Regions from separate parts of the Kurthia sp. Dielmo genome, predicted to be linked through region 1. Evidence: riboswitches for the same ligand, from Rfam matches in the RefSeq annotation. Region 1 holds a riboswitch; each other region holds the start of a gene.
What was found. A riboswitch is a leader RNA that binds a small molecule or an ion and turns the genes downstream of it on or off. The one in region 1 is predicted to bind S-adenosylmethionine.
Positions count from the first base shown of each region.

Region 2: it holds a riboswitch for S-adenosylmethionine, as region 1 does, so the genes downstream of both, KTHG_RS00590 (O-acetylhomoserine aminocarboxypropyltransferase/cysteine synthase family protein) here and metK (methionine adenosyltransferase) in region 1, are expected to answer to the same signal.
Region 3: it holds a riboswitch for S-adenosylmethionine, as region 1 does, so the genes downstream of both, KTHG_RS17425 (methionine ABC transporter ATP-binding protein) here and metK (methionine adenosyltransferase) in region 1, are expected to answer to the same signal.
Region 4: it holds a riboswitch for S-adenosylmethionine, as region 1 does, so the genes downstream of both, metA (homoserine O-acetyltransferase MetA) here and metK (methionine adenosyltransferase) in region 1, are expected to answer to the same signal.

Region 1 is NZ_HE578957.1:697,730-705,967, reverse strand. Features, by position in the region: gene KTHG_RS08350 (metal ABC transporter solute-binding protein, Zn/Mn family) at 1-420, opposite strand, end outside; gene yidD (membrane protein insertion efficiency factor YidD) at 547-780, opposite strand; gene KTHG_RS08340 (YjfB family protein) at 899-1,084, shown strand; gene ytkD (RNA deprotection pyrophosphohydrolase) at 1,186-1,659, shown strand; gene KTHG_RS08330 (alpha/beta hydrolase family protein) at 1,637-2,419, shown strand; gene KTHG_RS08325 (hypothetical protein) at 2,423-2,869, shown strand; gene pckA (phosphoenolpyruvate carboxykinase (ATP)) at 2,957-4,543, opposite strand; SAM riboswitch class I at 4,967-5,080, shown strand; gene metK (methionine adenosyltransferase) at 5,319-6,512, shown strand; partial or broken gene KTHG_RS21795 (GGDEF domain-containing protein) at 6,812-7,201, shown strand; gene KTHG_RS08300 (phosphocarrier protein HPr) at 7,240-7,512, opposite strand.
Region 2 is NZ_HE578956.1:15,550-23,787, forward strand. Features, by position in the region: gene KTHG_RS00570 (lysoplasmalogenase family protein) at 1-638, opposite strand, end outside; gene KTHG_RS00575 (membrane protein) at 756-2,450, shown strand; gene nfsA (oxygen-insensitive NADPH nitroreductase) at 2,596-3,333, opposite strand; gene KTHG_RS00585 (SLC13 family permease) at 3,465-4,940, opposite strand; SAM riboswitch class I at 5,181-5,286, shown strand; gene KTHG_RS00590 (O-acetylhomoserine aminocarboxypropyltransferase/cysteine synthase family protein) at 5,388-6,662, shown strand; gene KTHG_RS00595 (homoserine dehydrogenase) at 6,899-7,888, shown strand; gene KTHG_RS00600 (hypothetical protein) at 7,943-8,173, opposite strand.
Region 3 is NZ_HE578962.1:141,690-149,927, forward strand. Features, by position in the region: gene KTHG_RS17405 (arsenate reductase family protein) at 165-521, shown strand; gene gcvH (glycine cleavage system protein GcvH) at 665-1,045, shown strand; gene KTHG_RS17415 (toprim domain-containing protein) at 1,157-1,501, shown strand; gene KTHG_RS17420 (thioredoxin family protein) at 1,515-1,829, shown strand; SAM riboswitch class I at 1,885-1,990, shown strand; gene KTHG_RS17425 (methionine ABC transporter ATP-binding protein) at 2,150-3,175, shown strand; gene KTHG_RS17430 (methionine ABC transporter permease) at 3,165-3,833, shown strand; gene KTHG_RS17435 (MetQ/NlpA family ABC transporter substrate-binding protein) at 3,880-4,722, shown strand; gene KTHG_RS17440 (glucose 1-dehydrogenase) at 4,770-5,531, opposite strand; gene gltC (glutamate biosynthesis transcriptional regulator GltC) at 5,698-6,600, opposite strand; gene gltB (glutamate synthase large subunit) at 6,708-8,238, shown strand, end outside.
Region 4 is NZ_HE578957.1:279,996-288,233, reverse strand. Features, by position in the region: gene KTHG_RS06315 (acetylornithine transaminase) at 1-581, shown strand, start outside; gene KTHG_RS06310 (hypothetical protein) at 790-1,179, shown strand; gene KTHG_RS06305 (hypothetical protein) at 1,180-1,392, opposite strand; gene KTHG_RS06300 (aminotransferase class I/II-fold pyridoxal phosphate-dependent enzyme) at 1,416-2,576, opposite strand; gene KTHG_RS06295 (amino acid permease) at 2,984-4,381, shown strand; gene KTHG_RS06290 (sigma-54 interaction domain-containing protein) at 4,492-6,111, shown strand; SAM riboswitch class I at 6,178-6,283, shown strand; gene metA (homoserine O-acetyltransferase MetA) at 6,353-7,300, shown strand; gene KTHG_RS06280 (patatin-like phospholipase family protein) at 7,469-8,238, shown strand, end outside.

The DNA.
Region 1 (8,238 bases):
ATGATGATCATCCTCTTCATGTTCATGTTCATGTGTTGCAGTACTAGCATGTAGCTTCTCTTCATCAATACCATGTGTTGTTTCAATCATTGATACATTTTCATTAGCTAATGTTTTTTTCGCATTGTCGACAAAGCCTTCAAGACCTAAGCCGATATAGAAAAATAAATCGCTATCTGCTAATTTCATCATGTCTTGCTGTGTTGGTTCAAATGTATGTTCATTCGTTCCTGGTGGATAAATAGATGATACCTCAACATGTTTACCACCGATTTGCTCTGCGAAATATTGTAGTGGATAGACGGTTGTATAAATCGAAACTTTATCCGATGAATTTGTAGATTTAGAATCGTCATTGCCACAAGCTGCTAAAAGGATAGCAGTTAGTGCTAAAACGATAAATGAAAGTGTTTTTTTCATATTGTCACCCCGACCTATATAGTTTGAATTTTTAAATAGTAATAATTACGATTTGAATGTAATAACAAAAATAACTATATCGTATTGATTACGATTTGACAAGAGAAAAAGAAAAAACCATCGAAATTATTTCTTTTTCGATGGCCATTCAAGTGGTACGGGGTCATAGCCACCTTTACATAATGGCTGACAGCGTAAAATTCGTTTCATTGTTAAGTAACCACCTTTTATCGCACCAAAACGAGATACAGCTTCAATGCCATAATTTGAACAGGTTGGATGGAAGCGACAGCTTGGTGGGAATAGGGGAGAAATGATTTTCTGGTATAAGCGAAAGATCGCAACAAGTAGTTTTTTCATCGTCATTCTTCTTTCTAAATAGTTGTCCATGTTAGTATACCGAAAAGCCTTTAAAAAAGCATTGTGTACGATTGCTTTAAAAAGCCGATATAACATAAGAGTGAAGGGAGGGAGAAACATGGATGTAAGTTCAATTATGTCGATGCAGTTAATGGAGCTCCAACAAACCGTACAAATGAGTGTTATGCAAAAGGCAATGAATATGGAAACGTCAGCTGTTGCGCAAATGGTCGAACAAATGCCACAAATTACTACACCATCACTTGACCCAAATGTTGGTCAAAATTTTGATGTGTCAATCTAAGCTAAATGTATAAAAAAACGGGTAAATGCGAAATAGGGCATTTACCCGTTTTTTTATTTGCGAAGTATTGATACACTGACAGTATGAAGGAGTGGTAATAGATGTTTTCCTATACCGATTTAAATGGTCATGGCGTAGACCTATCATTCAAAAAAGACGCATTTTCATTTGATCCAACACATGTACTTGTACTAGCGAAATTTGAAGGACGCTGGTTATTAACAAAGCATCCACAACGAGGTTATGAATTTCCAGGAGGTAAGCAAGAAGCAGGGGAGACATTAATTGAAGCGGCTATACGCGAAGTATATGAAGAAACAGGAGCACATATTAACGATGTGATGTGGCTTGCGACGTATGTAGTACAACAGAAAGCACCATTTGGTAAAGCCGTATATATTGCCAATGTAACGTCCTTAGATACGAACTATAAAAAGCATGAAACAGAAGGTGCTGTTTTAATGACAGATGAAGAATTATTAGGCTGTGAGCAATTAAGCTTTCATATGCGTGATGGGGGCATGAAAAAAATTCTTGAGAAGGTGAGCGAACTTGAGGATAAGTGGCACTATTGAGTCCAGTAGAGACTATCCTTCGCCAAATCCTGACATTCGACTGCGGGAAATTACATATTGGTCTGAAGGGATTCGTGTAAAAGGAATGCTCGCATGTCCAAACCAAGCAGGACAATATGATGGGATGCTGTATCTACGAGGTGGCATTCAAGGAGTTGGTATGGTGCGTCCTGCACGTATCGCAGAATTTGCTGCACAGGGGTTAGTTGTATTTGCACCGTATTACCGAGGAAATCGAGGTGGGGAAGGACGCGATGAATTTGGCGGTGTTGACCGCTTTGATGCCGTGCATGGTGTAGAGGTTTTAAAGCAATTTTCAACGACACGCGTTCATGTATTCGCTTTTTCTCGAGGAGGCATCATGGCACTGTGGACAGCGATTTTACGACACGATATCACGTCAGTTGTTACCTGGGGTGGTGTTTCAGATATGACGCTCACCTATCAGGAACGTGTTGATATGCGTCGTATGCTAAAACGTGTTGTAGGTGGTACACCAACGAAGATGCCAGAAGCATATCATGCGCGTACACCGCTTTTTCGTGTCAATGAGATTAGCTGTCCAGTATTAATCATTCACGGAGCACAAGACGATAATGTACCGATTGTACATGCGAAGCGATTAGAAGCGGCATTAAAAGTAGCTCATAAATCATATGAAACATGGTATAAAGAGCAGTATACACATTATTTTCCGGTTGCAGCAAACCGTCAAGTAGTTGCGGATGCCTGTGATTGGATGAAACAACAGGAGGGATAACAGATGGGCTATGTGCATATTCAATTACCACCCGTTGACCGTACAAAAGATTTTGATACAAATTATTGGTATTGGCATCACTTATGGCTATATTTCACCGATAAGTTTTCGTATGTCACAATCCAATGTTGGAATGAAGAAACAACAGCAATTGCTGAATTAAAAAACTATACGAATTTAATGCGTTCAGAAGGACTTGTAAAGGAGTTTAAAATTGATTTAAATGAACGTACACGTCGATTTTTTGCAGAAGAAGCGGCGTTTGATAGTAAGTTAAAATGGTTTAATCTTTTCTTTCATGAAGTTGCGGGTAAAGAAGGCTTAGAGCTTCATGATTATGGTCGCGAAATATCTTTTAACCGATTAACACGCGGTGATGCAGAAGATATCGTTGAATTTTTTAATCAGCATCAAGCGGACGTGAAATTTGTACCGGATGAGCAAGACTAACAAATAAAAAGAGCCAGAGAGTAATTACTCTCTGGCTCTTTTTTAGATGATTTTTTTGATTGTCAATCGAAGTTTTTCTTCAAGAAATTAGACGCGAGGTGCACCATTTTTTAGGATGCCTTCAGCGACAGTACCAAATTTCTTGAAGTTTTCGTGGAACATACCAGCTAATTTTTTAGCTGTTGCATCATATTTATCTTTGTCTTCCCATACGTTACGAGGATCTAAGATATTTGATGGTACGCCATCGATTTCTGATGGAATTTGTAGACCGAAGAATTTATCTTCTTTTTTGAATGCATTATCTAATTTACCATTGATTGCAGCGCGTACCATTGTACGTGTGTAAGAAAGTTTCATGCGGCTACCTTCGCCATATTGACCACCAGACCAGCCAGTGTTTACTAAGAATACATTTGCTTCATGCTCGTCAATTTTTTGGCCTAACATTTCAGCATATTTTGTAGCATGTAATGGCATGAATGGAGCACCGAAGCATGTAGAAAATGCTGGTTCAGGTTCTACTACACCACGTTCTGTACCAGGGATTTTAGAAGTGAAACCTGATAAGAAGTGGTACATTGCTTGGTCTTTCGTTAATTTAGAGATTGGAGGTAATACGCCAAATGCATCTGCAGTTAAGAAGATGATTGTTTTTGGATGACCTGCAACTGATGGATCAACGATATTATCGATATTTTGAATTGGGTATGCTACACGTGTGTTTTGTGTATATTGTGCATCATCATAGTTAGGAATACGAGTTGCTTCATCAACTACAACGTTTTCAAGTACTGTACCGAATTGGATGGCATTGAAAATTTCAGGTTCTTTTTCAGCTGATAAGTTTAATGTTTTTGCGTAGCAGCCACCTTCAATATTGAAGATACCTTTATCAGACCAACCGTGTTCGTCATCACCAACTAATTTACGATCTGCATCTGCAGATAAAGTTGTTTTACCAGTACCAGATAAACCGAAGAATAATGTAACATCACCTTCAGCACCAACGTTAGCAGAGCAGTGCATTGGGAAGATACCTTGTTCTGGTAATAAGTAGTTCATGATACCGAAGATTGATTTTTTCATTTCGCCAGCGTACTCAGTACCACCGATTAAAACAATTTTCTTTTCAAGAGATACGATGATGAATGTTTCTGAAGTTGTACCATCTACTGCAGGATCTGCTTTAAATGTTGGAGCAGAAACGATTGTAAAGTCTGCTACATGGTTAGCAAGCTCTTCTTGAGAAGGACGAATGAATAATTGGTGAGCGAATAGGTTATGCCAAGCATATTCATTTACAACGCGAATTGATAAGCGAGAATCTTCATCAGCGCCAGCAAAACCTTTGAATACAAATACTTCCTCTTTTGCTTTTAAGTAATCTACTACTTTTTTATATAAGTTATCAAATACTTCTGATGAAATTGATTGGTTTACTTTCCCCCAGTCAATTTTATCTTTTGAGCAATCTTCTTCAACGAAGAATTTATCGCGAGGAGAACGACCAGTGTATTTACCAGTTAAAGCACGAACAGCACCGTCAGCAGTTAAAATTGCTTCATTACGAGATGTCGCTTTTTCTACTAATTGTGCTACTGATAATTGTTCCTTAATATTTTGACCAGCTAATAGTTCTGTTAATTCATTCGCAGTTTCTACTGAATTCATGTGTCGTACCATCCTTTTTTAAAATTTATATGTTATTTAGTATGCCTTATTGGCTTTTTTTTAATTAATTATGGAATTAGTATAACACATTAAAATCAATAGTCTACATTAATACATCATTTTTTATAAAAATTATTTAAATATGACAAAATGGTTAAAGGAAGTAAAAGGTGTTTCGAACCAGCATTATTCTGTTTTATTGTATATAACAGTTGTTGTAAATAAGTTTTTTAAGGCTCTGTATTACAACAGGTATTAAATAATTTTATTAGGTTATACTTATCCATAAAAAATATCATATATACGATTGTGTATGACCAATATTTTATAATTTTAGAGATAGCATAGGTCATGTATTTAACAGAGCTATTAAATGATTGACTTTCATAATAGAATCTATTAGTATTGGAAATTGAACGGATACTCTTATCCCGAGCTGGTGGAGGGTCAGGCCCAATGAAACCCGGCAACCTGCATGTATTTCACAGCATGCGTTGGTGCTAATCTGATGCAAGGATTTTCCTTGAACGATAAGAGTGAAAGGTGCTTACGAAATTACCCCTTTCCTCATTAAACATTATGAGAAAAGGGTTTTTTTATTTTCGATTGTCATTGCAATCGCCAATGGCACTTTCTATAATACTCGTGTAAAAGCAGCTTCGGCTGGCTGGCATCGTAGGAGAACAGCTCATTTTTTAAGTTTCTTCTATATAATAGGTGCTACACGGATAATGAGTACCGTATCTATCGAACTCGTATAGGAGGAACCCATACAATGGCTCAACGTCGACTATTTACTTCAGAAAGTGTTACAGAAGGACATCCAGATAAAATCTGTGACCAAATCTCAGATGCAATTTTAGATGCGGTTTTAGAAAAAGATCCAAATGCACGTGTTGCATGTGAAACAACTGTTACAACAGGTTTAGTACTAGTAACAGGTGAATTAACAACATCTACTTATGTAGATATGAAAGGCATCGTTCGCGATACAGTAGCTGAAATCGGCTATACTCGCGGTAAATATGGTTTCGATGCGGAAAATCTTGCTGTACTTGTTGCAGTAGGTGAACAATCACCTGACATTGCCCAAGGTGTAGACCAAGCATTAGAAGCACGTGAAGGTTCTATGTCAGATGAAGAAATTGAAGCAATCGGTGCGGGTGACCAAGGTTTAATGTTTGGTTACGCTTGTAATGAAACACCGGAACTTATGCCACTACCAATTTCTTTAGCACATAAATTATCTCGTCGTCTAACAGAAGTTCGTAAATCAGGTGAGTTAGCTTATTTACGTCCAGATGGTAAAACACAAGTAACAGTAGAATATGATGAAGAACAACATGCAGTACGCGTGGATACAATCGTTATTTCTACACAACATGATGAAGAAACAACATTAGAGCAAATTCAAGCAGATATGAAAGAGCATGTTATTAAACAAGTTGTTCCTGCTGAATTATTAGATGAACAAACAAAATACTTTATCAATCCAACAGGCCGTTTTGTCATCGGTGGACCTAAAGGGGATGCAGGTCTTACAGGACGTAAAATCATCGTAGATACTTACGGTGGTTATGCACGTCATGGTGGCGGTGCATTCTCTGGTAAAGATGCAACAAAAGTTGACCGTTCAGGCGCTTATGCTGCTCGTTACGTTGCGAAAAATATTGTTGCTTCAGGTCTTGCGGACCGTGCAGAAGTACAACTTGCTTACGCAATTGGTGTTGCACAACCGGTATCAATTTCAATTGATACATTCGGTACAGGTACGGTTTCAGAAGCTGAATTAGTAGAAGCTGTTCGCGAATTATTTGATCTACGTCCAGCAGGCATTATTAAAATGCTTGATTTACGTCGTCCAATTTACAAACAAACAGCTGCTTACGGTCACTTTGGTCGTACAGATTTAAATGTTCCTTGGGAAGAAACAAATAAAGCAGAAGCATTAAAAGCTCGTTTTAACTAATTTCTTTTTATGAGGCTAGGAAACTAGCCTTTTTTTTATGGATAAATATAGTCAGCAAAAGCGTAATACGCCTTATTATCAAATATTATTAATTGATTCATTAACTAAACAAATTATGAATGAAGACCGCTTGAATAAGGCACTTAAGGTTTCTTAAATGACAACCACCGCATTCGAATGAAAATTGCATAAGGACCGTTTAATAGATATAAAAAATCGTCTATTGATGAAGAGTAATTAGATGAAAAATGGCAAGTTAAAAATTATATTTTCGTCATTTTTGATATTGATTTAAAAAAGTGAATGATACATATGGTCATCTAGTAGGTGACCAGGCAATCAAATGGCTAACTTCATTAGCAGTACAATGGAAGCTAAAGCAAAATATTGATGTCATTCGATACGGGGGAGATGAGTTTATTTTATTAATACCGCATCGCTTAGAGGTTATTCAAGAGGATTTAGATGTTTTAAGGGAGTTTGTGATAAGTAAAGAATTTGCTATTTGAAGAACAGGGGAGAGCATTCATATGACAATTAGTATCGGTGCTTGCTATACAAATGAGGAGATGTGTACGCTAGAACAATTATTTAAGCAAGCAGATGTGGCTTTATATCAAGCAAAAGAAAATGGCCGTAACCGATTATATGTTCAAGAATATAAAAAAGAAACCTTAAAAAGGTTATAACGTTTTTAAGGTTTCTTCTATTATAATAGTGTGAATTATTACTTCGCTACACCAAGGCCAGATGTTGTGAATGTTTCTTCTAGCTTTTGAAGAGCAAGTTCTTCATCAGAGCCATCAACATTGATTGAGATTTCAGAGCCAGTTGGGACGCCAAGTGACATAACACCAAGAATTGATTTTAAGTTAACGTTTTTGCCATCAAACACAAGTGTCGTGTCTGCTTGGAATTTTGAAGCAGCTTTTACTAACTCTGCTGCTGGACGTGCGTGTAAACCTTCGGGTGCTGTAATTGTAAATTGTTTAGAAATCATATAAATTCCTCCTTAGTGGATTTTAAATAGTTGCTATAAAGGACAACCGTTCAAATATCACCACTTTTTAAATTATGTAGTGGTCTTTTAAAGAATACCATATTAAGCTTTTAGAGTGTTAATGCTATGTTAGTAACATTTGTGGCAGTTTATTAAGATAGCATCTCATTTTATAGCAATAAACTACGTTCTTTTATAAAGTCCGATCTGACCTTATAAAAGAACTAACGAATAAGTTAAAGTCAAAGTATTTGAACTTATCAAATAAAAGAAAATAAAGGATATAAAACGAATATAAAGTATCACAAAAAGTGTAAAAAGAATGGTTTTTTGAAAACGTGTACACAGAACGTTCAAAAACATTTAAAGAAAATGTGAAAATGACAATATTTCTATTTTTTTACCGTATACTTAGGTTTATAATTCAAAATGAATTGTAATGGAGGTTGATAACTTCTACGCGAAGGGTTTGTGAGCTTGGGTTTCCTAAAACTTCCTGATTTCAGGGTACATACTATCTGATTCTATGTTTTTTGATTGAACTGCAATTATAAGGGAATCGAGGTATAGGCACTGGCTTTGGGGGGGATTTAGGACACAAATTCGATCATCCTGCGCATTCACACATATTTATTTTGTACCTTACAAACTAAATATCGGGGGACACACTTCAATATCCATTCAGCATTCTACGTATGTAGAATAGTTGTTTTAGAAGGGAGTACA
Region 2 (8,238 bases), on a different contig from region 1:
TTATTTGGCAAACCGAAATAACTTACGATACTTAGGCTAAATAAAAGCGATGCGCAATAATAAGGCGTCATGATGAGCGCATTTAGGTTACTAAGTGGCGTAATGAAGTTGTTGATGGCAAACAGTAAATTAGCTGAGGCAAAGGACAGTGTTGCGGTAATGATCATCCATTGACGTGTGTGGAAAGAGGCCCAAAGCATCGTTAATGTAATCGCAATGTAGAGGCTAATAACTAGACTAAGCATATAGAGGTGATCTTTCATAATGTTGCCAACGACCCAACCGATAATAATCGCTGCAACCATCACAAGTGCGATGAGCAGGGATTTAGGTGGCGTTTTCCATGGCATCGTGAAAAATGCTCGAAGAAAGTATAGTTGACCTGCGGCGAAAAACATTAAGCTAAACACTAAGTATGGCAGTGTCGCCGTCCCGCAAGTAATCAAAATTAGCGCTACAATAACCGAACGTGAGTAGCTCTCCTGTCGTAGATCATGGAAGCGGTATGCAAGAAGAATGATGAAGAGCATCGGAATAACCTTGAAAATTTGCTTGATGAAATATGCTTCATCAAGCGGCATAAAATGTACAGCATACATTGCCGATGCAATTGCGCCAATGATATAGAAGGTTTTCATAAACATTCCTCCATTCAAAAGCGAATTAGTTGTTTTATTCCCGAAATACCTCTAAAATGAAACTTTTTACATACATATTCCGTATAAAAAGTATCGAGATTTGGGAGGGAACTAAAAATGATTATGACGTTTGTTATTGCAGCAATTTTTGCGGCGATATCCGCCATTTTAATCGTACCTTTGACGGGCAAAACAAAGGAAGGCGATTTTAAATGGGGCTTTAAGGCAGCGTTTTTCGGCGGGGTCTTTGTCCTCGCATTTATCGTGTTCGGACTTATTTTCTACATTACAAAGATTGACCAAAACTGGACAGCACTATGGCCAGCATTTTTCATTCTAGCAATTATCGGTAGTGCATTTTCTGCTGGTCTGGAGCAAAAGGTGAAGTTGGTCGTTGGGGTAGCGAGTGTATTATTTGCAGGCTATATGCTACTTGCGCCCATGCTAAATGCGAATGATAAATACGACTCAGCAAAAATGGCGACAAAAACAGAGCTAAAAGCATTCGATGAAACGAAAACGCCAGCGAGTGTGCCACCAAAATATGCACGTAATAAGATGAAAAAGGCCTTTAGTCAAGTGCCGAATACAAGTTATTATGAGCTAGGCAATCTACAAATTCAAAAGGTAAACGGTGAGTTTGTCTATATTGCGCCAGTCGAGTTCTCAGATTTCTGGAAATGGTTTAAAGGGAATACATCACCAGGTTACTTTATGGTGAGTGCTACGGATTCATCAGCTAATCCGAAATTCGTCAAATCAGAAATGAAGTATGCAGAGTCTGCGTACTTAAATAACAATGTCGAGCGTTATATGCGTCTGCATAATCCAACGAAAATTTTCAACGGCGATGTTCAACTTGAAGTCGATGATGACGGTAAGCCGTATTATATCCGCACATATGGTGAATTTATCTCGGCACGTAACGGCTTTGCGCCAAAAGGGATTGTTATGGTAGATGCGGCGTCAGGGAATATTAAAACGTATGCACTAAAAGATGTACCAGCATTTATTGACGGCGCGGTGTCACCAGAAGCGGTGAGCCTACAAAATAGCTACTTCGGTAAATATGTACATGGTTATTTCAATACGATTTTCGGTAAACGTGACATCAAGCTTCCTTCAGATGAAGGGACAGAAGCAAATGTAAGTCCTGTATTTGATGAAAAAGGGGATATGTATTATTTCACTGATTTCACAAGTCCAAAAGAGGGTGTGGACTCAATGCTTGGTTATTCATTAACGAATGCACGTACAGGCGAGGCCACGTATTATACAGGGAATAAAGACGAAGCGTATATGGATTCAGAAGGTGCGCTTCAAGTAGTTGAGAAGAAATTCGTTGAGAAGAAATGGGAGGGCTCAATGCCGCTTCTGTATAATTTCTACGGTGAGGCAAGCTGGTTAGTACCGGTGCTTGATTCAAATGGCTTCTTACAAAACTACTACATCGTGTCAGCAGCAAATCCTGAGATTGCCGTAACAGGCGCTACACCAAATGAAGCACTGCGTCAGTATAAAACCGTGCTAAGTCGTACTGGCTCATCAAGTACAGTAAATGGTAGCTCATCACAGGAAGAAAAAACAGCGACAGGTAAAGTGGTACGTGTCTATAAAGAGCAAAATGGTGACTTCACAAATGTTTCCTTCTTATTAGATAATGGCGATAACTATATCGTGTCAACGGAAGTCGCACCGCTTGCGGTTTATTTACAGGAAAAGGATAAAGTAGAAGTAACGTATATTAATTCTGCAGATGTCTTCCTACCAGTAAAAGAATTAAAAGTGGATAGCTTACTAGAAAAAGAATAAACAAAAAGAGGTTTTGACATACGTGTAAAGCCGCTCCTGTGAGCATAAAAAAACCGGAATCGCGCTGTGGCGCGGTTCCGGTTTTTCATTGCGAACGCGAAAAAAGGAAAAGACGTGTTTTGTCCGAGTCTCTTTTTTAATGCGCTTATTTCCACGTAAAGCCTTTTGAAGCTAAGAAATCCTTCATATGTGGACGCTGTTGTTTCACTAAGTAATCGGCCATTTGACGTGTCCAGTTTTCATTCTTTTGGTTGGCATTACGGTTTAAGTAATAGTTATTTAAGTCTTCATCATATTGAGATAAAAGCGCATCATACTTTTCAACATCATAGCCATTTTCGTGGACGATAGCATCGATTGGTAGACGTGGTTTTGAATCATTTGTTTTTGTCGGTGTACCAAGTGTCATCGCAAACATTGGGAACACGTACTCAGGCAAGTTAAATAGCTCGCTAATTTCTGCGGCTCCCGTACGTGCACCACCGATATAGCAAATGCCATAGCCTTCTGATTCAGCGGCTACAACGAAGTTTTGTGCGAATAAGCCAACATCATTGACACCAACTAAAATATTTTCGGCCGTATCTGCCGTAATATCGACACCGTATTTTTGACCAGCGATTTGTAGGCGCTTGAAGTCGACGCAAAATAGTAGTGAGGCGCCAGCAGTTTTAAATTGGAAGTCATTTTTTGAAAGCTCGCCGAGTTTTTGTTTTTTCTCTTCATCGGTCACATAGATGACGCTATAGGCTTGGACGAAATGAGAAGTGGCTGCCATTTGAGCGGTCTCTAACATTTCATATACTTTTTCTTTCGGAATTTCTTCGCCTGTATATTTACGCACCGATGTGTGATTGCGTAATTGCTGTTGTACATCATTCATTAAAAAAGCCCCCTATATGTAAGTTTGTAAATCCAGTTTAACTATAACGGATTTTGCCATTTAGTGGCTACCAAAAGCGCTTTGAATTTATGAAAAAAGAGCGCTCATTTTTGAACGCTCTGTTGGTCGGTTTATAATAAGCCAAGCCATTTCCAGTAGGTTGCGCTGAATAATAATATGAGTAAATAACCGGCAATTGTAAGTGGAATCCCTGACTTTAAGAAATCTTTGACTGTAAAGGCGCCTGTACCATAGGCTAGCATATTTTGCGGGGCACTTACTGGTAACAGGAAACCAAAGCTAATAACAAATTGTTGAATTAAGACAAAGCCGATAGCATCTGCAGGGAGTTGAATCGTTGTTGTGAGTGCGATTAAAATTGGAATGAGCGCAGACGATAAGCTCGTTGCACTCGCAAAGCCTAAGTGAATCAAAATATTAAAGGCACTTACTAGCGCAATTGTTGAAAGAATTGGCATATGTTCAAGGCCAAGTGAACCAAATACAGTGGAAGATAACCACTGAGCTCCCTGTGTATCAAGCAGTACAGTACCAAGTGCGATACCGACTGCAAAAACAATAATTGTACCCCATGGAATAAGTGCTTCAACAGACTTCCAGGATTCGAAGACACCGATTTTTGGTGTTAATAATAATGCAATCGCAAAAATTGTGACTGTTGTTGTATCGAATTGATGAAGGCGACCTTCTGTTGACCAGAAAAATAACAGTAGTAGTGAAATGACAATTAGACGAATTTCAGTAGCTTTTAATTTACCTAATTCATCGAGCTGCTGTCTAATAACATCCTTGCCGCCTTCAATGACATTTGTTTCAGGTTTGATAAGCTTGATCATCACGAAAAATAAAATAACGGACATAATGAGTGAGAACGGAGCGGCATAAAGGAACCATTGACTCCATGACACATCAACATTAAATTCTTTATTAATAAAGCTGAGTGCAACCATGTTTTGTGCGGCAGCGGTTTTAATACCGACATTCCAGATGGATACGGATTGGACGGCTGTAATAACGAGTAATGCGGCAAGTCTACTATTTTTAGCAAGTCCAAATGCAGCAACCATTCCGAGTAAAATAGGTACAACAGCGCCAGCTCGTGCGGTAGCACTTGGCACGAAAAATGCTAAAATAATTGATACTAAAATGGCGCCAAAAACAATGTTTTTTGTTTTAGTACCAACAATATTTAAAATCCATAATGCTAAGCGTTTATGCAGGTTTGTCGCTTGCATCGCTGCTGCTAAAAACAGTGCAGCGGCAACGAGGGCAACAGCAGAATTAGAGAAGCCTCCTAAAATCATTTTTAAGGCACCAGCAGTTGTATACGTAGCAGAAGGGTCTTCAATTGTTGGCGCAAAGCCAAGTGAAATTGCTGTAATCGCAATAATCATTGCGGCGCTAACTGGATAGGATACAGCCTCTGTCACCCATAAAATAACGGCAAATGCGAGGATGGCAAGACTGCGTTGACCAGCAATTGGGACATCGCCGTTATTCGGAAGAAATGTAATGATAATGAGAGTAAGAAACGCTAAAGCAATCCATAATCCTTTTAAATTCTTTTTCTCTTTTTTTTCAGACATAGCATATAACACCTTCCTTTTACTTACAATTATAGGCTGTTTAAGGGATGTAATTTTGTGCAAAAGTTAAAACTTTCGTAACAGCAATCGTTAACGAGCGAAAGAAGTGTGTTTTTAGCGGATATGTGCATATATTTCTTATAAAGACAGTAAATTTTAAAAAATTAGAAAATTCTGTTGACGCGTATGTGTAAGTTCGTTATACTGATGTACAATCAGATGGAACAAAAAAATCATATACCTTTATCAAGAGTGGCGGAGGGAATAGGCCCTGCGATGCCCGGCAACCAGTATTTTTACTACGGTGCTAAATCCTACAGATTGAATCGGATCTGAAAGATAAGGGGAGGACTATTGCTTATACAACCCTCTTCTTATGAAGAAGGGTTTTTTATTTTTCCTTCTTTCTCCCGATGTTCCATCGAAAAATTTTAGGAGGAAATGAATATGACAGAATTTCAAAAAGAAACAATCGCAATCCACGGTGGCCAAACGCCAGATCCAGAAACAGGTGCTATTGCAGTACCGATTTATCGTACAACGGCCTATAAGTTTAATGACTCTGAACATGCGCGTAAGTTATTCGCATTAGAGGAGCCGGGGAATATTTATTCTCGTATTATGAATCCAACAGTCGATGTATTTGAAAAGCGTGTCGCACTTCTTGAAGGTGGCACAGCAGCAGTAGCGCTATCATCAGGTATGGCGGCCATTGCGTTCTCGATTTTAAATATTGCGCGTGCGGGGGACCATATCGTTGCAGCTAATAGTCTATATGGTGGTACATATAATTTATTCGCCAACACACTGCCTCGCTACGGCATTACAGCGACCTTTGTAGATGAGCGTCATCCAGCTGAGTTTGAAGCAGCGATTCAGGAAAATACAAAAGCGATTTACGCTGAAACAATTGGGAATCCAAGTCTTACCATTGCTGATTTAGAAGCATTAGCAGACATTGCACATAAGCATGATATTCCATTAATTATTGATAATACATTCGCATCACCAATCGGTTCAAATCCAATCGAATTCGGTGCAGACGTAGTTATTCACTCTGCGACAAAATGGATTGGTGGCCATGGTACAACGATTGGTGGCGTTGTTGTCGACGCAGGTAAATTTGATTGGACGCGTGGTAAATTCCCAGATTATACAGAGCCAGATGCTTCATATCATGGGATTCGTTACGGTATTGATGCAGCGAGTGCCGCCTTTGCGACGCGCCTTCGTGTCATTTTATTACGTGATTTCGGTCCGACATTAAGTGCAGATGCTGCATTCAACTTTATTCAAGGTTTAGAGACGATTCATTTACGTGTACCTCGTCACAATGAAAATGCCGCAAAAGTTGCTGCATTTTTAGACGGGCATGACAAGGTAGAATGGGTTCGCTACAACGGTCTTGAAACGAGTGAAAATGCTGCACTTGCAAAAAAATATTTAAAAAATGGTGCCGGCTCCGTATTAACATTTGGTATTAAAGGGGGACGCGAGGCAGGTCGTCAGTTAATCGATACAGTTGAATTATTCTCACATGTCGCAAATGTTGGCGATGCGCGTTCACTAATTATCCACCCCGCATCGACAACACATCAGCAACTAAGCGCAGAAGAATTAATTGCTTCAGGCGTGCCTGAGGAACTTGTGCGTTTATCGATCGGTTTAGAAAACGCCGATGACATTATTGCAGCGCTTGAAAAAGCATTCGCAAGTATTTAAAAAATCAACTCGGCTCATTCGCCACCAACAGAAAAAATGGCTAACTCATTCGTTTGTCCATTGAACACTTTGTGACCGCCTAGAGGAGACAATTGTCCATTGAAGAAAGAATTTTCTTGAAATTATGCACCTTATCGTCTAAACTAAGTATAATTGTTTCTAATGAAGGAACATTTGTACTCTCAGTAAGTACAAAAAGAGCGTTTAGAAGAAAAAGCATTTGGAGGCGAACAAATATGACATCAGTCAAGGCAGCAATCTTAGGTTTCGGTACGGTTGGACAAGGCATTTACAACATCGTTCATGAACGTCGTGAGCATTTCAAACAAACGTTAGGCGTAGAAATTGAAGTCGCAAAAATTTTAGTGCGTGACGCATCAAAAGTACGTGAAGGTATTGATTCTTCACTATTTACAGAGTCATTTGACGATATTTTAGCGATTCCAGATTTAGAGGTCGTGTTTGAAGGTATTGTAGGTGAGGACCCAGCGTATGGTTACTTAGATCAAGCGATTGAAAAGGGATGTCACGTTATCACAGCGAATAAAGTGATGTTTGCACGATACGGTCAAGAACTACAATTAAAGGCCAAGAAAAAAGGTGTACAAGTAGGCTACGAGGCAACGACGGCGGGCGGCGTGCCTGTTATTAAAACGATGCAAAACCTACTACGCGTCAATGAAGTAAAACAAGTGCAAGGCATTTTAAATGGCACGTCAAACTATATCCTAACGCAAATGCGCGCAGAGGAATTACCGTTTGATGTCGCGCTAAAGGCCGCACAAGATTTAGGCTATGCGGAGGCTGATCCACATAATGACGTGTCGGGTGAGGATGCATTCCGTAAGCTCATGATTCTTTGTGCACTAGCATTTGGTGAGCAACCTGATTGGAATAAAGTAGAGGTTGTAGGTATTGATGGTATTTCATCTGAACAGGTAGAAGAGGCAAAAGCACAAGGATTACGCTATCGCCACGTAGCAGATGCGTATCGCGACGAGGCAACGGGTGAAATTATTGCTAAAGTAGGCCCACAGCTTGTTGGAGCGGATCATCCGCTATATGCGATTGATGACGTCAACAATGCGGTAACCCTTGATACAAACTATATTGGCACATTAACAATGGTTGGACCGGGTGCAGGTATGTATCCAACAGCTAGTGTCATGATGGAAGATTATGCAGATATGTTAGCGAAGCCTGAAAAAGCAGTATCTTTAGCTTAATACAATAAAAAAGCGTGTGAGAGGGTTTGTCGAATTACCATCTCACATGCTTTTTTAATCTTCATCTTTAATATCAATGTCCTCTGGAATCGGCGTTGCCTTCCAAATGTCGATTTCATGTTTTAATTGTTCAAGTTGTTCAAAATACGTCGTGAATTGTTGGCTATTAATTAAAAATTGTTCGCCATCATAAACAGAACGAATACGACCATGCAGCACATAGCGCATGACTTGTGATTCTGACATATGAATATCTTTTGCCGTTTGTGCTACGGTTTTGTACATATGTGTGCACCTTCTTTTCTATGAGCAATTATAACGAAAAATGAAAAGGCTTGCATTAGATCTTT
Region 3 (8,238 bases), on a different contig from region 1:
CTTACCCGAAAGACAACTACACAATACTCCCATATTACTGTAGGCCATGTAAATAAAGAGAAGGGTAGATGCAGTGGGTGCGTCTATCCTTTTTCTTTTCGTATTTGCAAAGGCTTTCAAATGTCTATACAATAGAGGAAACGAGAAGGGGGTACGCATACAAAATGGCGATTCAGTTTTACCATTATCCAAAATGTACGACATGTAAAAAGGCGTCAAAATGGTTGAAAGATGAAGGCATCGACTTTACGGCATATGACATTACGACAGACACACCGACGAAGGATGAGTTACGCAAGTTTTATGAACTAAGTGGGCTTCCATTGAAGAAATTTTTCAACACATCTGGCATGAAATATCGTGAGTTAGGATTGAAAGATAAGCTTGCTGATATGTCAGAAGACGAACAATTAACACTTTTAGCGTCAGATGGTATGTTAATCAAGCGTCCTCTCACTACGGACGGTAAAAAAGTAACTTTAGGCTTTAAAGAGCAGGAATTTGTCGAATCGTACAAATAGTGTCCATTATGGACGACCAAAAATCGCTTGAAATGCTGTTGCAACAAGATGTATGACCTTTAGAAAGTTCGGAATTACCCTTGTCAACACGCGGAAAACGTGACACAATAAAGATGAAATTACATAAACGGAGGGAATAAACAATGAGCGTTCCAACAAATTTACGTTACACAGAAGATCACGAATGGGTTAAATTAGAAGATGGTAAAGCAGTAATCGGTATTACTGAATTTGCACAATCAGAACTTGGCGATATCGTATTCGTTGAACTACCAGCAGTAGGCGATGAAATCGGTGCTGGCGAATCATTCGGTAGTGTAGAATCTGTAAAAACAGTTTCTGAATTATACTTACCAATCGCTGGTAAAATTCTAGAAGTAAACGAAAACTTAGAAGATTCTCCAGAGCTAGTAAACGAATCGCCATACGAGCAAGCTTGGATGGTCGTTGTTGAACCTGCAAATGAAGCAGACGTTGAAAGTTTATTAACTGCAGAACAATATCAAGAAGCAATCGCTGAATAATATTAGCATCACAAAGAGCTACCTCAACTGGGGTAGTTCTTTTTTGTGTAGAGTGCATGCGCTGTGGTATAACTAAAGTAGAAGACGGGGAAGCTTGTGGAGGTGGCAGAAATGGTGACAGACAAGGTGTTAATCGTTGAAGGAAAGCAAGATAAGCTACGCATTTTGCCCATACTAAATGAAGTGGTCGAAATTATTTGTACGAATGGTACGATAAGTGAGGACCGACTAGAGGAGCTACTTACACCTTATGAGGACAGTGACTTATATGTGTTTTTTGATGCGGATGAGTCCGGTGAGAAAGCGCGAAAGCTCGTGCAGCATTATTTTCCTCATGCCGAGCATTTATACACGCGACGAACGTATAAGCAAGTCGAGCATACACCGCAAAATTATTTAGCTTTCGTGCTAGCAGCAGCTGATTTTCAAGTGAATCCCGCCTATTTAATACGATAAGGAATGACATGTAATGAAAGAATGGTCTCGCGAAGAATGGGAGCAAGAACGTACAAAACATGACGTCACGGCTTTTTATTTATATACGCCAATGTGTGGCACATGTGCAGTAGCGTCTAAAATGATGGACGTCACAGAGCAGGTATTGCCACAAATCCCAATGGGGAAGGCAAATCTAAATTATATGGAACAAATTGCATACGATTATGAGATTGAAAGTGTGCCATGTCTACTAATTTCAGAGAATGGGCAAGTGCGCGATAAAGTATACGCATTTCAATCCGTACCAAATTTGTATGAAAAAATTTTAAATAAGTCATTGACGTAAAAATATCAGAGTGTTAAAGTAGAAACCAACAATAAAATAAAAACTTATGTCGTTACTCTTATTTAGAGAGGTGGAGGGAAGTGCCCTATGAAGCCCGGCAACCGTCGCAGTATGTGATATGGTGCCAATTCACGCAAAGTCATTACTTTGGGAGATGAGAGAACGGTTTGACACGATACGTTAAACCCTTCTGTTGCTCTAAAAAACAGAAGGGTTTTATTTTTTTAGCAGTTTAAATTGGACGACGACAAAGCATAGTATAATTGTTGGAATTTGAATAATCAGAGAGTTCAAAAGTTTTAGAACAAGGTGGAATGACAGTGATTCAGTTAGATAATGTTTCAAAACAATACAAAACAGCGAATGGTTCTCTAACGGCTGTCGATAATGTGAGTTTAACAATTCAGGATCGAGAAATCTTCGGCATTATCGGATACAGTGGCGCCGGAAAAAGTACGATGATTCGTTTACTTAATGGTTTAGAAAAGCCGACATCAGGCGACGTGCTTGTCAATGATGTCAATATTTCAAAGGCACGCGGCAATGCACTACGCAATGCGCGTCATCATATCAGCATGGTGTTCCAACATTTCAATTTATTATGGTCACGTACGGTAGCGGAGAACATCGCATTTCCACTTGAGATTGCGGGAGTGAAAAAGGATGTGCGTCAAAAGCGTGTAAAAGAATTGATTGCACTTGTTGGCCTAGAGGGTCGCGATGATGCGTATCCATCGCAGTTATCAGGTGGTCAAAAGCAGCGTGTCGGCATCGCCCGCGCGCTTGCTAACAATCCAACTGTGCTGCTTTGTGATGAAGCAACCTCTGCACTTGACCCGGAAACAACGGATGCGATTTTAGACTTACTAGTGAGCATCAATGAAAAATTAGGCTTAACAATCGTGCTGATTACGCATGAGATGCATGTTATTCGTAAGATTTGTCATCGTGTGGCGGTCATGGAGAAAGGGAAGGTCGTTGAGCAAGGGAATGTTCTTGAAGTATTCCAAAATCCACAAGCACCGATTACAAAACGTTTCGTGACGCAAGCAACGTCAACCGGTCAAAAAGAATCGGTCGCACAAATGCTAGAGGATTACCGCGAAGGACAGTTAATTAAATTATTTTTTGTAGGCGATCAAACAGAGCAGCCTGTCATTACAGAAATTATTCGCAAGTTTGCGGTAGACGTCAATATCGTCCACGGTAATATCTCACCGACGAAGAGTGGTCCGTACGGCACGTTAATCGTCCAGTTGACTGGTTCAGATGCTGATGTCGCAGCTGCGATTCAATATTTAGAAAATAAGGGTATCAAATCGGAGGTGATTAGTGATGTTGACTAATTTATTTCCGAATGTAGAATGGGACCGAATTTGGGAAGCCACACTGCAGACTTTATATATGACAGCTGTTTCAACAATCATTACATTCATTTTGGGATTAGCGTTAGGAATTGTGTTATTTTTAACAAGTCCCTATCAGCTATGGGCAAATAAACTAGCGAATTGGATTACGGGTGCGTTTGTGAACGTCTTCCGCTCGATTCCATTTATCATTTTAGTTATTTTGTTAATTCCATTTACAACATTTTTATTCGATTCGATTTTAGGAGCCAATGCCGCATTGCCAGCATTAATTATCGGTGCTGCGCCATTCTACGCACGTATGGTATTAATCGCTTTACGTGAAATTGATAAGGGCGTAATCGAAGCAGCACGCTCAATGGGGGCTAAAACCTCTACAATCATTTTCAAGGTCTTAATTCCAGAAGCGTTACCAGCATTAATTTCAGGTATTACGGTAACGGCGGTAGCACTTGTTGGATACACAGCGATGGCAGGAATTATCGGAGCAGGTGGTCTAGGTGATTTAGCCTTCGTGGATGGCTTCCAACGAGCTCGTACAGATGTAACGTTTATAGCAACTATTTTAATCTTAATTGTCGTATTTATTATCCAATTTATTGGTGATTTCTTTACAACAAAAATTGATAAACGATAACGCAATTGCGTATCAAATATAAAGAGGGAAAAGGGGATTTTATATTATGAAAGCGTCAAAAAAATTAGTAGCAAGTTTATTAACAGCATCATTAGCACTTGGTTTAGCAGCATGTGGCTCAGACGACAAATCAAGTAGTGATTCAAAAGAAACAACAATTAAAATCATGGCGTCAAACACACCACATAAAGAAATTTTACAAAAAGCTGAGCCAATTCTTGAAAAAGAGGGCGTAGATCTTGAAATCGAAACAGCACAAGATTACATTATTCCAAACAAAGCATTAGCTTCAGGCGATATTGACGCAAACTATTTCCAACATATTCCATACCTTACACAACAAATGAAAGATAATAAAGACTATGATTTCGTCAATGTTGGTGGTATTCACATCGAGCCAATCGCTATCTACTCTAAAAAATACAAATCATTAGATGAGTTACCAAAAGGTGCGAAAATTATTATTTCGAAATCAGTAGCAGATCAAGGTCGTATCTTAACACTTCTTGAAGCAAATGATTTAATCAAATTAAAAGATGGTGTGGATAAAACAACCGCTGAAATTAAAGATATTGCAGAAAATCCAAAAGAGTTAAAAATCGATCCAGCGGTCAATGCTGAAATGTTAGTACAAACGTACAATAATTCAAAAGATGCTGACGCAGTCGTTATCAACTCTAACTTTGCAATCGATGCTGGTTTAGATCCGAAGAAAGATTCAATTGCCATTGAGGGTGATGAATCACCATACGTAAATGTAATTGCCGTTCGTAAAGAAGATAAAGACAATGAATCAATCAAAAAATTAGTCGATGTCTTACATTCTAAAGAAATTCAAGAATATATTACAGAAGAATGGGGCGGCTCAGTCGTTCCTGTAAGTAAATAGAGCATAAAAAAGAGGCTGGGGATTAACCCTAGCCTCTTTTTTTATGCCTAATAAGCGCTCCAGCCAGCGTCTGCTGCTAGTGCAACACCATTTACTAAATCAGATTCATCCGATGCTAAGAATAGCGCAATATTTGCGACATCGTCGACTGTACCGGCACGTGGCATTAAGTTTGTTCCACGAATCGCTACTTCCATGCCAAATTTATCGATATGGTCCATGTTTGCCGCAAAACCTGTTTGGATTTGTCCAGGTGCAATCGCATTACAACGGATCCCTTGAGGGCCGTACTGCGACGCTACGTTCTTTGTCATGCCGACAATCGCATGTTTGGCCGCTGTATAGCCTAAGCCGCCACGACCGCCAAATAAGCCTGAAATCGATGCCATATTAACGATTGTTCCTTTACCGCGCTCTATGAAGTGAGGTAATACTTTACGAATACCACGCATCACGCCCGTTACATTAATATCAAAAACGCGTTGCCAAACCTCATCTGTCACATTACCAGCAGCCTGCATATTGTCGCTCACACCGGCATTGTTTACAAGAATATCAAGTTGACCGAAGTGGCCGATCGCATCGTCAATCATGCGCTGTACATCTTCCTCGACTGCAACATTCACCTTCACGCCAAAGGCTTCGTGACCTGCTGCTTGTAGTTCCTTAACAGTATCTGTTAACGCGGCTTCGTTAAAATCTGCAATGACGATTTTTGCGCCTTCCTCTGCAAAACGTTTCGCGATTTCTTTGCCGATGCCGGCACCACTACCTGTAATTAATGCCACTTTATTGTCCAAACGATTCATGTATAAAACCCCTTTCAAAGTGCTTTCGCAAGTAGTATAACGCAAAATATTTTAAAGTTAAAATAAAAAGCATTGCGTGTTTCTTCTATTATATTGTAATTATTGGAAACGCTTTCTTTTCTGTGTATAAAAAATCCTTCTGAGCAGTTGTTCAGAAGGATGTTGATTAACGGAATTGTGTAAGACGTGAGAAGAAGTTGCCGACGAAGTCTAAGAAGATTTCCTCGGACGGGGCAAGTTCACGCGTACTTGGGAAAATGACACCGACATTACGTGTAAATGGTGGCTCGATAAGTGATAGACGCACCGTACGTCGTGGTGTCGCATCATAGAATGCAGATTCAGGTAGTAGCGTAATGCCGATACCCGCGGCCACAAGACCTTTTAAGGCATCCATGTCCTCTCCCTCGGATGAAATATTTGGTGTGAAGCCAACTGATTTACAGGCGTCAACGACTACTTTATTTAAGATATAATCCTCAGGGAACAGCACAAAGTTCTCATTGCGTAAATCACCAAGCTGAATTTCCTGGCGCTCCGCAAGTGGGTGATTTTCAGGGACAAGTGCAGAAATATTTTCGGTAAATAAAATTCTTGTATTAATTAATTCATCTTTTTGCGGTACGGGACCAAGAAAGGCGAGATTGAGCTCGCGATTTTTCACGGCATTAATTAAAAAGCGGTAAGACCCTTGTCGCAGATGGAATGATACATTTGGATGCTCTTTTTTAAATGCCGAGATGACGGTAGGTAGCAAGAAGCTTGCAAGGCTCGTCGGGAAGCCGATTTTAATCGTTCCTTTCTCAGGGTCTAAATATTCATCCACTTGTTTTTTGGCGAAATCGATCGCTTTTAACGCCACAATGGCATGTTCTAAAAATACATGTCCGATGGGTGTTAATTTGACGTTACGGCCGATGCGTTCAAACAATTCAGCACCTAATTCAGACTCCAAATTGGCAATTTGTCTGCTGACGGCAGATTGTGCAACATGTAAATTTTCAGCAGCTTCTGAAATATGTTCGCGTTCAGCAACTGCCACGAAATAGCGTAGTTGTCGTAATTCCAAGGCATGTCAACTCCAATTTATCTATTTTTTAGATTGATTCTATATAAAGTATATATTGTTTGCATTGATTTGTGAATTTAAAATAGATTCACGAGGGAGGGATTTTTATGACGTTTCAAAATATTCAGAAAGAACAAGGGCTATATCATCCAAGTTTCGAACATGATGCATGCGGGATTGGATTTTATGCGAGCTTAAAAAATGAACCAACACATGACATCGTCGTGCAAGGTTTAGAAATGCTTTGCCGCCTAGACCACCGAGCAGGACGTGGTAGTGACGGTAAAACAGGGGACGGAGCTGGGCTAATGGTTCAGATTCCAGATACATTTTTCCGTCAGGTCACAGAATGGGCATTACCACCGAAAGGCGAATACGGTGTAGGTCAGTTCTTCTTTACAGCAGATGACGCTGAGCGACGACAAATTGAAGAAAAATTTAATGCCATCATCACCGAGGAAGGCCAAGAACTTATCGGGTGGCGTACTGCTCCGACAAACGCTGCATCTTTAAGTGATACAGCGAAGAATTCAGCACCCGTTGTCCGTCAGTTATTTATCGCAAGTGCTTCGTCAGAAAATTCCCTAGCATTTGAACGAAAACTTTACGTAATTCGCAAGCGTGTTGAAAAATGGGTGAAGGAGCAAGGGTTCACATTTTATTGCCCAAGCTTCTCTACGCAAACGATGGTATTTAAAGGCTTGTTAGCACCTGAAGAGGTGGCTCAGTTTTATGTAGATTTACAAGATGAGCGCTTCACTTCAGCGATTGCACTTGTCCATTCACGCTACTCTACTAACACATTCCCGTCATGGGAGCGCGCGCATCCAAACCGCTACATTATCCATAACGGTGAAATCAACACCGTACTTGGGAATGCCAACTGGATGAAGGCGCGTGAGCAAAAATTTGTGTCAGAGGCATTTGGTGAGGACCTTGAAAAGCTACTCCCAATTATCAATGCAGAAGGCTCTGACTCAGCGATGGTCGATAATGCATTTGAATTCTTTGTCCTAGCGGGTCGTCCATTAGCAGAGGCTGCCATGATGATGATACCTGAGCCGTGGACAGAAAATCCGCATATATCAGCCGAGAAAAAGGCGTTCTATCAATACAATAGCACATTAATGGAGCCTTGGGACGGTCCAACTTCAATCGCATTTACAAATGGGCAACAAATCGGGGCAATTCTTGACCGAAACGGCTTACGTCCAGCGCGCTACTATGTGACGAAGGATGATTATATTATTTACTCTTCAGAAGTGGGCGTTATTGACGTAGCAGAGGAAGATGTGGCGTATAAGGACCGCCTAAGTCCAGGGAAGATGCTATTAATCGATTTAGAAAAGGGCGAAATCATCGCTGATGAAAAATTGAAGTCAGATATGGCAACAGCCAAGCCGTATAAACAATGGCTAGATGATAATTTAATTGAGCTTGAAGCGCAAAAAGAAAAGTCGGAAAATATTGACGATTTACTGCTTCATCAAAAGATTTTTGGTTACACATATGAGGATGTTCATAAATACATTGTGCCGATTGTGGCAGGGAAAACCGATCCACTCGGCTCAATGGGAAATGATGCACCGCTTGCGATTTTATCGGATAAGCCGCAGTCATTATTCCATTACTTCAAGC
Region 4 (8,238 bases), 420 kb from region 1:
TCAACCCAGTCACAGCGGAATTTGCAGAAGCGATTCAAGCCATTTGTGATGAAAAAGGCATTTTATTAATCGTCGATGAGGTACAAACAGGCATAGCCCGTACAGGTACGCGCTATGCATGGGAGCAAACGGCATTAAAACCAGACATCGTGTCATTAGCAAAAGGCCTTGGTGGCGGCTTCCCAATCGGTGCAATGCTTGCAACAGAAGCATTGTTTGATAGCTTTGGTCCGGGGACACATGGCACGACATTCGGTGGTAATCCAATGGCGACACATATCGCGCAAACAGTTATTGATACTGTATTTGACCAAGCATTCTTAGCGGATGTCGAAACGAAATCAATCTATGCAAAGCAACAACTTGCAAAAGCACTACCAAATTTACAAGTACGTGGCATGGGCTTACTACTGGGCATCGAATCACCACTACCGGTAGCAGAGGTGATTCAAGCGGCCGAAGAAAAAGGGCTATTATTAGTCGGTGCTGGCGAAACGACAGTGCGTCTATTACCACCGCTAACGGTGTCGAATGAAGAAATCGATGCAGCGGTTGCGATTTTAAAAGAAATTTTAGGATAGTTTCATATGAATTAATGTGCTTCGAGAACCACAATTCATTAGCATTAACCTCTTATAATAATAGTGATTTCAATTGACCAAATAGGAACAGGGACCTATTGAATTAGTTGTCTTACACGAAAAAAGATGCTTATCTATGAGATAAGCATCTTTTTTTGTTTCGTTTTGATAAAATTCGGGGAAAAATCGGTAAAAGGAAGTGGTGAATGTGAAAAAAGGAAAATTTGCAACCTATAATGGTGCAGAATATGAAGTTACGACACAGCATAATGGCATGGTCGTGTTGAAATCACATGAGGCCGAAAGTTTACTGGACGGATTTTATCGTGTGAAACAATTTATTTCAACGGACTTTTTTATAAAAGAAGTAGCACTTGATGATATTGATCGCCTTTATACAATCGATACACATGCACGTTACAACGGAGAATTGTACGCAGTTTATTATGATGAAATTAAAAAAAGCTATCGCCTTGAAACCGACGATAGCCTAGCCGCGCATTTATATCATTTTGAATCTGTTGGACTGAATCATTATCGTAAATATGTGCAACCACATGAAATTGAACTTGTGGAGCATTATGAAACATTGCGTTAATTAGGAATTGAAAAATCCGATTGCAACGAGGGCGATTTTTAGTAATAAAATACCGAATAAAATAATAAGCATCACAACGAAGAAGAAGGGGACTTTTGCATCCTCTTCTTTTTTTTCGTCTGAAAAGGCTTCCTCACCTTTTTCTAAAAATTCACGCTCGATTTCTTCATTGATTTTTTGAAGTTCTTCCTCTGTAGGTTCATGTTGTTTCACGATAGACACCTTCTTTGACTAATCTATAATGTAGCAAAACGTCTCAATGCTTCGCGAATTACATTCTCAGGCTGCACCAGTGCAATACGGACATAATTTGTACCTGACATGCCAAAAATAGATCCAGGAACGACAACGACACCTATTTTGGCAATGGCTTCATAGGCAAATTCAATATCATTTAGCGTTTGCTGCGGATATTTCGCATAGACGAACATCCCACCCTTTGATGGTACAACATCCCATCCTAATGCCGCAAGCCCTTGTGATAAAACATGGTGTCGCGCTGCAAATGTTTGGCGTAGACGCGCTGTGATTTCTTCTGCGTTATCGAGTGCGACGATAGCTGCGCGCTGAATCGGTTCAAATGTACCATAGTCTAAATTGGATTTTAATTGCTGTAAAATCGCAATAATCTCTGCGTTGCCGACGATATAGGCAATACGTGCGCCCGCTAAACTGAAACTTTTTGATAGCGAATTAATCTCAATCCCAACGTCGATGGCACCAGCTGCTTGTAGAAAAGACACTGGCGCCGTTTCATCAAAATAAAATTCAGAATAGGCCGCATCGTGTAGCACGATAATATTGTATTTTTTTGCAAAGGCAATGACGTCATCAAAAAAGCGGATAGAAGGCATCGCAGGTACCGGGTTCCCAGGTAAGTTTAAAATCAGTAATTTCGCGCGCTGTGCAACATCCTCAGGAATTGCCTGTAAATCGGGTAAAAAAGCATTGTCAGCACGTAACGGCATATAATAGGGCTCAGCCTGTGCTAAATGAATCCCAGCTTCATACGCTACATACCCAGGATCTGTCGTTAAGACAATGTCACCGGGGTTACAAAAAGCGAGCGGTAAATGTACAAGACCTTCTTGAGAGCCCATCGTCTGTAAGACCTGTGTAGATGCATCAAGCGTGACTTCCACGCGGCGTTTATAATAGCGTGCAACGGCCTCATTGAAATCCTGAATGCCACCTAGTGTATAGCCATACGAAGTCTCAGCGAGCGCATGATGTGCTAATGCCTGGCGAATTTTTTCGTCTGGTGGTAGGTCAGGGCTACCAAGACTTAAATCAATGATTTGATGACCGGTAGTAGCCGCTTCTTTTGAAGCTTTTTTTAAGTCACCAAAAATCGCTTTCGGAAATTTTGTCATCAGTGCGGAACGTTCAATTTTCATGGGTGGGCACATCCTTTGCTGTCAGTATAGTATAGAACAAGTTTAGCATAAAGAAATTAAAAGATGTCACAATTATCTAAATAGATAAAAAACAATGCGCTAGTTAGTTTTTACGTATTCAAGTAATGATATGGTAAATAGTCATTTGTTTAGAAGGGGAAAATAAAAATAAAGTATAAAACAGCATATTTAATACATAACGACAATGGATGATAATTATCTCATTGAAACATAGGTAGTTTTCGCGAAAAATGATGCGTTTTTGCAACAAAAATTGCATTTTATGCTTGTAATGAAATGTAGGATTGCTTTAAAAGTGAAGCTCTAACAGCGCTTTCGGTGATTTTAAAAGTTGGCACGAAAATTGCATAGTAAAGGGTGAGGGAAAAATATGGAGGTGTTGGAATATGGCGCAAGTAGAATTAGGCAAAACATTAAAAACACGTCACATCACGATGATTTCAATTGGTGGGATTATCGGAACAGGACTATTCGTCGGCACAGGGAAAAACATTATATCAACAGGACCAGCTACAATCGTTTCGTACATATTGGCCTGTCTAATCATTGTCTTCATTATGCGAATGCTTGGTGAAATGGCTTCAACAAAACCAGAGAATGGCTCGTTTGCAGCGTATTCAAGTCGTTATATTGGCCGCTGGGCAGGTTATACAGTTGGTTGGTTGTACTGGGCGAGTTGGGTGTTCATTGTAGGTTTAGAAGCGGCCGTTATTGGTGGCATGCTGCATTCATGGGTACCGTCGATTCCAGTATGGGTCGGTAGTGTAGGGATTACGCTACTACTAACAGCCATTAATTTATACTCCGTTAAAACATTTGGTGAATTTGAATACTGGTTAGCATTTATTAAAGTAGGGGCTATCATCGTGTTCTTAGTAGTCGGCGCCTTAATGATTTTTGGTGTGTTACCGACGTTTGAACATAATGGCTTTGCATTTATACAAGAGGCAGGTGGTTTTGCGCCAAATGGTGTGCTACCAATCTTTACAGGGATTGTATTCGTTATTTTCTCTATTTGCGGGGCAGAGGTAGCCGCCATTGCAGCGGGTGAATCAGAGGATCCAAAGCGTAATATCGTCCGTGCTATTAATAATGTTATTTATCGTTTAGCATTGTTCTTCGTTGGTTCGGTATTAATTATGATTTGTATTATTCCGTGGAATAACACGGAACTACTAGCAGCGCCATACGCCAACATTTTAGAAATGGCCGGTCTTCCGATGGCTGCACAGCTAATGCAAATTGTTATTTTTACATCACTTATTTCCGTAATGAACTCTGCGATTTTCACAAGTTCACGTATGTTACTTGGTATGGCTGAAAAAGGTGATGCACCAGCGATTTTCATGAAGCTATCGAAGAAAAGCAGTGCACCAACATTTGCAATCATTGGCAGTACGGTTGTCGCATACTTTTGTGCCATTCTTTACTTTATTTCGCCAGATGTTATTTTCTACTTCTTAGGTAATGCAGTTGGTGCCTTAATGATTATCGTGTATATTTTTATTGCGGTCGCACATATTCGTTTCCGTAAACAGTATGAAAAAATGGAAACAGAGCCACTTGCGATTAAAATGTGGCTATTCCCGTATTTAACGTATGTCACGATTGCGATGCTTGCGGGTGTGTATCTTTGTCAGATGTTCATTTCATCCTTGCAGGCCCAGTTTTATATGAGTACGATACTCGTTATTTTCGTCGTTGGTAGCTTCTTCCTACGTGAGCGCCTGAAGAAAACAACGCTTACGACTGCAAATGCTACACGAAATGCAGATGTAGAATAGCTTATGGAAATGGCAGGAATTCCTACTGGGGGATTCCTGTTTTTTCATGCGGACAAGTGCTTTTTTTTCCACAATGTTCATGTTAAGCTAGGCTTCGGAGGGGATTGTCGATGGAATTAAAACAAATGATTACGTATATTTTGACCGATCACCAGTTTCAGTGGATTTCTAGTAATAGTGAGCAGCCACCGCAGCAATATGCAGAGATTATTGAACAATTCCGTATAGAACAACAAACCTATTTGGATTTAGAACATTGCTTTGTACATATTATTGAACTTGAAGCATCGTATTTATTTATTATTCACGATAAAGAGATGACGACATCGTGGCAATTTATCGAACATGTGTTGAACTCGGTTAGTGATGGATTGACAATCTGTAATTCAGATGGCATTATCGTTTTTCAAAATGAGGCCGATCGCAAGATGTTTGAGGTCGATGCGCGCTATTTACCAGTGATGGAATTTGTTGAACGCGGCATTATGAATGAGTCGGTGACCATGAAAGTGCTAAAATCGAAAAAGCGGGAAGACATCGTGCAAACATTCGCCAATGGACATGTCGTATTAGTAACGGCGCTACCGATTTTTGATGAGGCGGGCAATGTGGAATATGTTGTCGCCAATTCACGTGAAATGACTGAACTACGTGACATGGAGCGCACGATTGAACGCTTAGAGTCACAGAGTGCACAGTATAAGGAACAACTTGAAGCATTAAAGCAACAATCTTCAACGAGCTTGATTGCTGTTTCTAAAGCGATGCGCCAAGTGATTGAAAAAGCCACACGCATTGCCAACGTCGATTCGACGGTACTTATTTCGGGGGAATCAGGTGCAGGTAAGGAAGAATTAACGAAATTAATTCATCAGCGAAGTCACCGTGCACAAAAGCCGATGATTACGGTCAATTGCGGTGCTATTCCAGAAAATTTATTAGAGTCGGAGCTTTTTGGCTATATGGGTGGTGCGTTTACTGGGGCGAATAAAACAGGGAAACCTGGTCTTTTTGAACTTGCCTCTGGAGGTACACTTTTCCTCGATGAAATTGGCGAGATGCCATTATCGCTACAAGTAAAGCTACTACGCGTATTACAAGAATCAGAAATCACCCGTGTAGGAGGGATTAAACCGATTCCAGTGGATGTGCGGATCATTACCGCAACGAATCGTAATTTATATGATATGGTGCAGCGCGGTGAATTTCGCGAGGATTTATTTTATCGTTTAAATATTATTCCGCTACGTATTCCACCACTGCGTGAACGTAAGGAGGATATTGCACCGCTTGCATACCGATTTTTACATTTAGTAATGGAGAAATATAGCATTGAGCGTACGATTGAGGAAGCAGCAGTCGACCGTCTTACGCAGTATTATTGGCCGGGAAATATTCGTCAGCTGAAAAATTTTATTGAACGCGTTAGTTTATTAACGCAGCAGTCGACCATTACCCTGCAATACATTCAGCGAGAATTTCAAAAGCCGGAGTATCAACAGCATAATCCAGTGCCGTTGGTCGATGATACGTTCACACAAACGCCTATTTATGATCAGAATCAGACACTAAAAAATCAAGTGGATGCCTTTGAGCGAAAAGTGATTAAAGAGGCGCTCGGACAATACCCTAGCATTCGTCAAACAGCGAAGGCATTAGGCTGTAATCAGTCGACACTTGTGCGTAAGATTCAAAAATACCAGCTCGAAAAACAAGTATCCTATGAATAATATTCTATTTTTTCAGAAAAGTTTGCAAAGTATTTGAAATTTTGCTATGATAACTGAAACTGCATAGTCTTATCAAGAGAAGCCGAGGGAAAAGGCCCGACGACGCTTCAGCAACCTCTACACTAGTAGAAAGGTGCTAACTCCTACAAGTTTTGTACTTGGAAGATAAGAAACGGATAAATTGCCCTTCTTATTTTTATTAAGAAGGGCTTTTTTTACGAATTTGAGGGGGTTCAGGAACATGCCAATTAACATTCCACAATATTTACCGGCAACAGAACGATTAAAAGAAGAGAAGATTTTCGTTATGGAGGAGGAGCGCTCAAAGAGCCAAAATATTCGTCCATTAAATATTTTAATTTTCAACTTAATGCCTGAAAAAGAAAAAACAGAATTACAGCTGTTACGTTTATTAGGAAATACACCACTACAAGTGAATGTCACGTTCTTAAATACCGCAACACATGAGTCAAAAAATGTGTCAAAATCACATTTAGAAACATTTTATTCAACATTTCATGAAATCAAAAAAGATCGGTATGATGGTATGATCATCACCGGTGCACCCATCGAATTATTTGAGTTTGATGAGGTCGATTTCTGGGAGGAGCATAAAGAAATTTTGGACTGGGCACAGGAGCATGTGACGTCAACGATGCATATTTGTTGGGGCGCACAAGCAGCACTGTATCATTATTATGGCATTGGAAAATACCCACTTGAAACGAAGTGCTCTGGTATTTTTGACCATGAAGTATATGATAGCACTGTGAAACTACTTCGTGGCTTTAACGACATTTACCCAGCACCGCACTCGCGTAATACATCGATATCAACGGAAGCGGTAAAAAATCATCCAGACATTGAATTATTATCCGAATCAGATGAAGCAGGTGCTTTTTTAATGATTTCAAAAGATGAACGTCATGTGCTCGTGACCGGGCATTTAGAATATGATGCGGATACACTAGCATTAGAGTATGAGCGCGATGTCGCACGGGGCTTAAATCCAGAACTACCAAAACATTATTTCCCTGAAGATGACCCAACGAAAAAACCGCGTAATACATGGCGTTCACATACGCATTTATTATTCTCAAACTGGTTAAATTACTATGTATACCAAGAAACGCCATATGATTGGGTAGACAAAGGTGAAAATCATTCGCTAACGTCTTCCTGTTTATAAATAGATGAAAAACTAAAAAGAGAACAGAAAAAGACACTTTCAGGAGGCAAGCTTTGGAAGTGTTTTTTGATGGACAAAAATGAAAAGCATATTTATACGAAAACAATATGACAGTTTTTCACATTTAGTGTACGATAAATAGGCAGAAAAATAAGGGAAGTGGCGACAGTGAACGAAACGAGTTTGATTTTAGAAGGGGGTACATTCCGCACCATTTATACGAGCGGTGTACTGGATGCCTTATTACGCGAAGAGATTATGATGCCCTATATTATTGGGATTTCAGCGGGGGCAATTAATTTATGCTCCTATATTTCAAAGCAGCCTGAGCGTACGATGCGCGTCTTTACGGAGTATCGACATGATAAGCGTTATGTAGGTATGCGAAACTTCTTAACAGAACGCTCATTATTTGGGTTAGACTTTGGTTGGAATGTGTTGCCAAATCAGCTTGAATTATTTGATTGGCAAACATTCCGTAGCTACGAAGGCACAGCGCTTGCGGGCGTGACAAATGCTCTTACAGGTGAAGTGGAATTTATGGACGTACAGACGATGGATACTGATAGTCAGTTGTTGCGTGCTACTTGTGCGATTCCGGTCATGTTTCCGGAAATAAAATTAAATGGCGTGCCGTATTATGACGGTGGATTAGCAGACCCGATTCCAGTGCAACATGCCATTGATGAGGGATATGAGAAGCATGTTATCGTCTTAACGCGTCCAAAAGGTTATTACAAAACGATGGACCGCCAAACAAAAGCAGCAATGCAACTAATGCGTAAAAAATATCCGAAGCTAGTCGATGTCATGCTAGAACGTGTGGATCGCTACAATGAAACGGTTGCAAAATGTGAGCAGCTTGAACGTGAAGGCAAAGCATTTATTTTCCGCCCGCCATATGGCATTGAGGGCATGGAGAAGGATGTTGTGAAAAT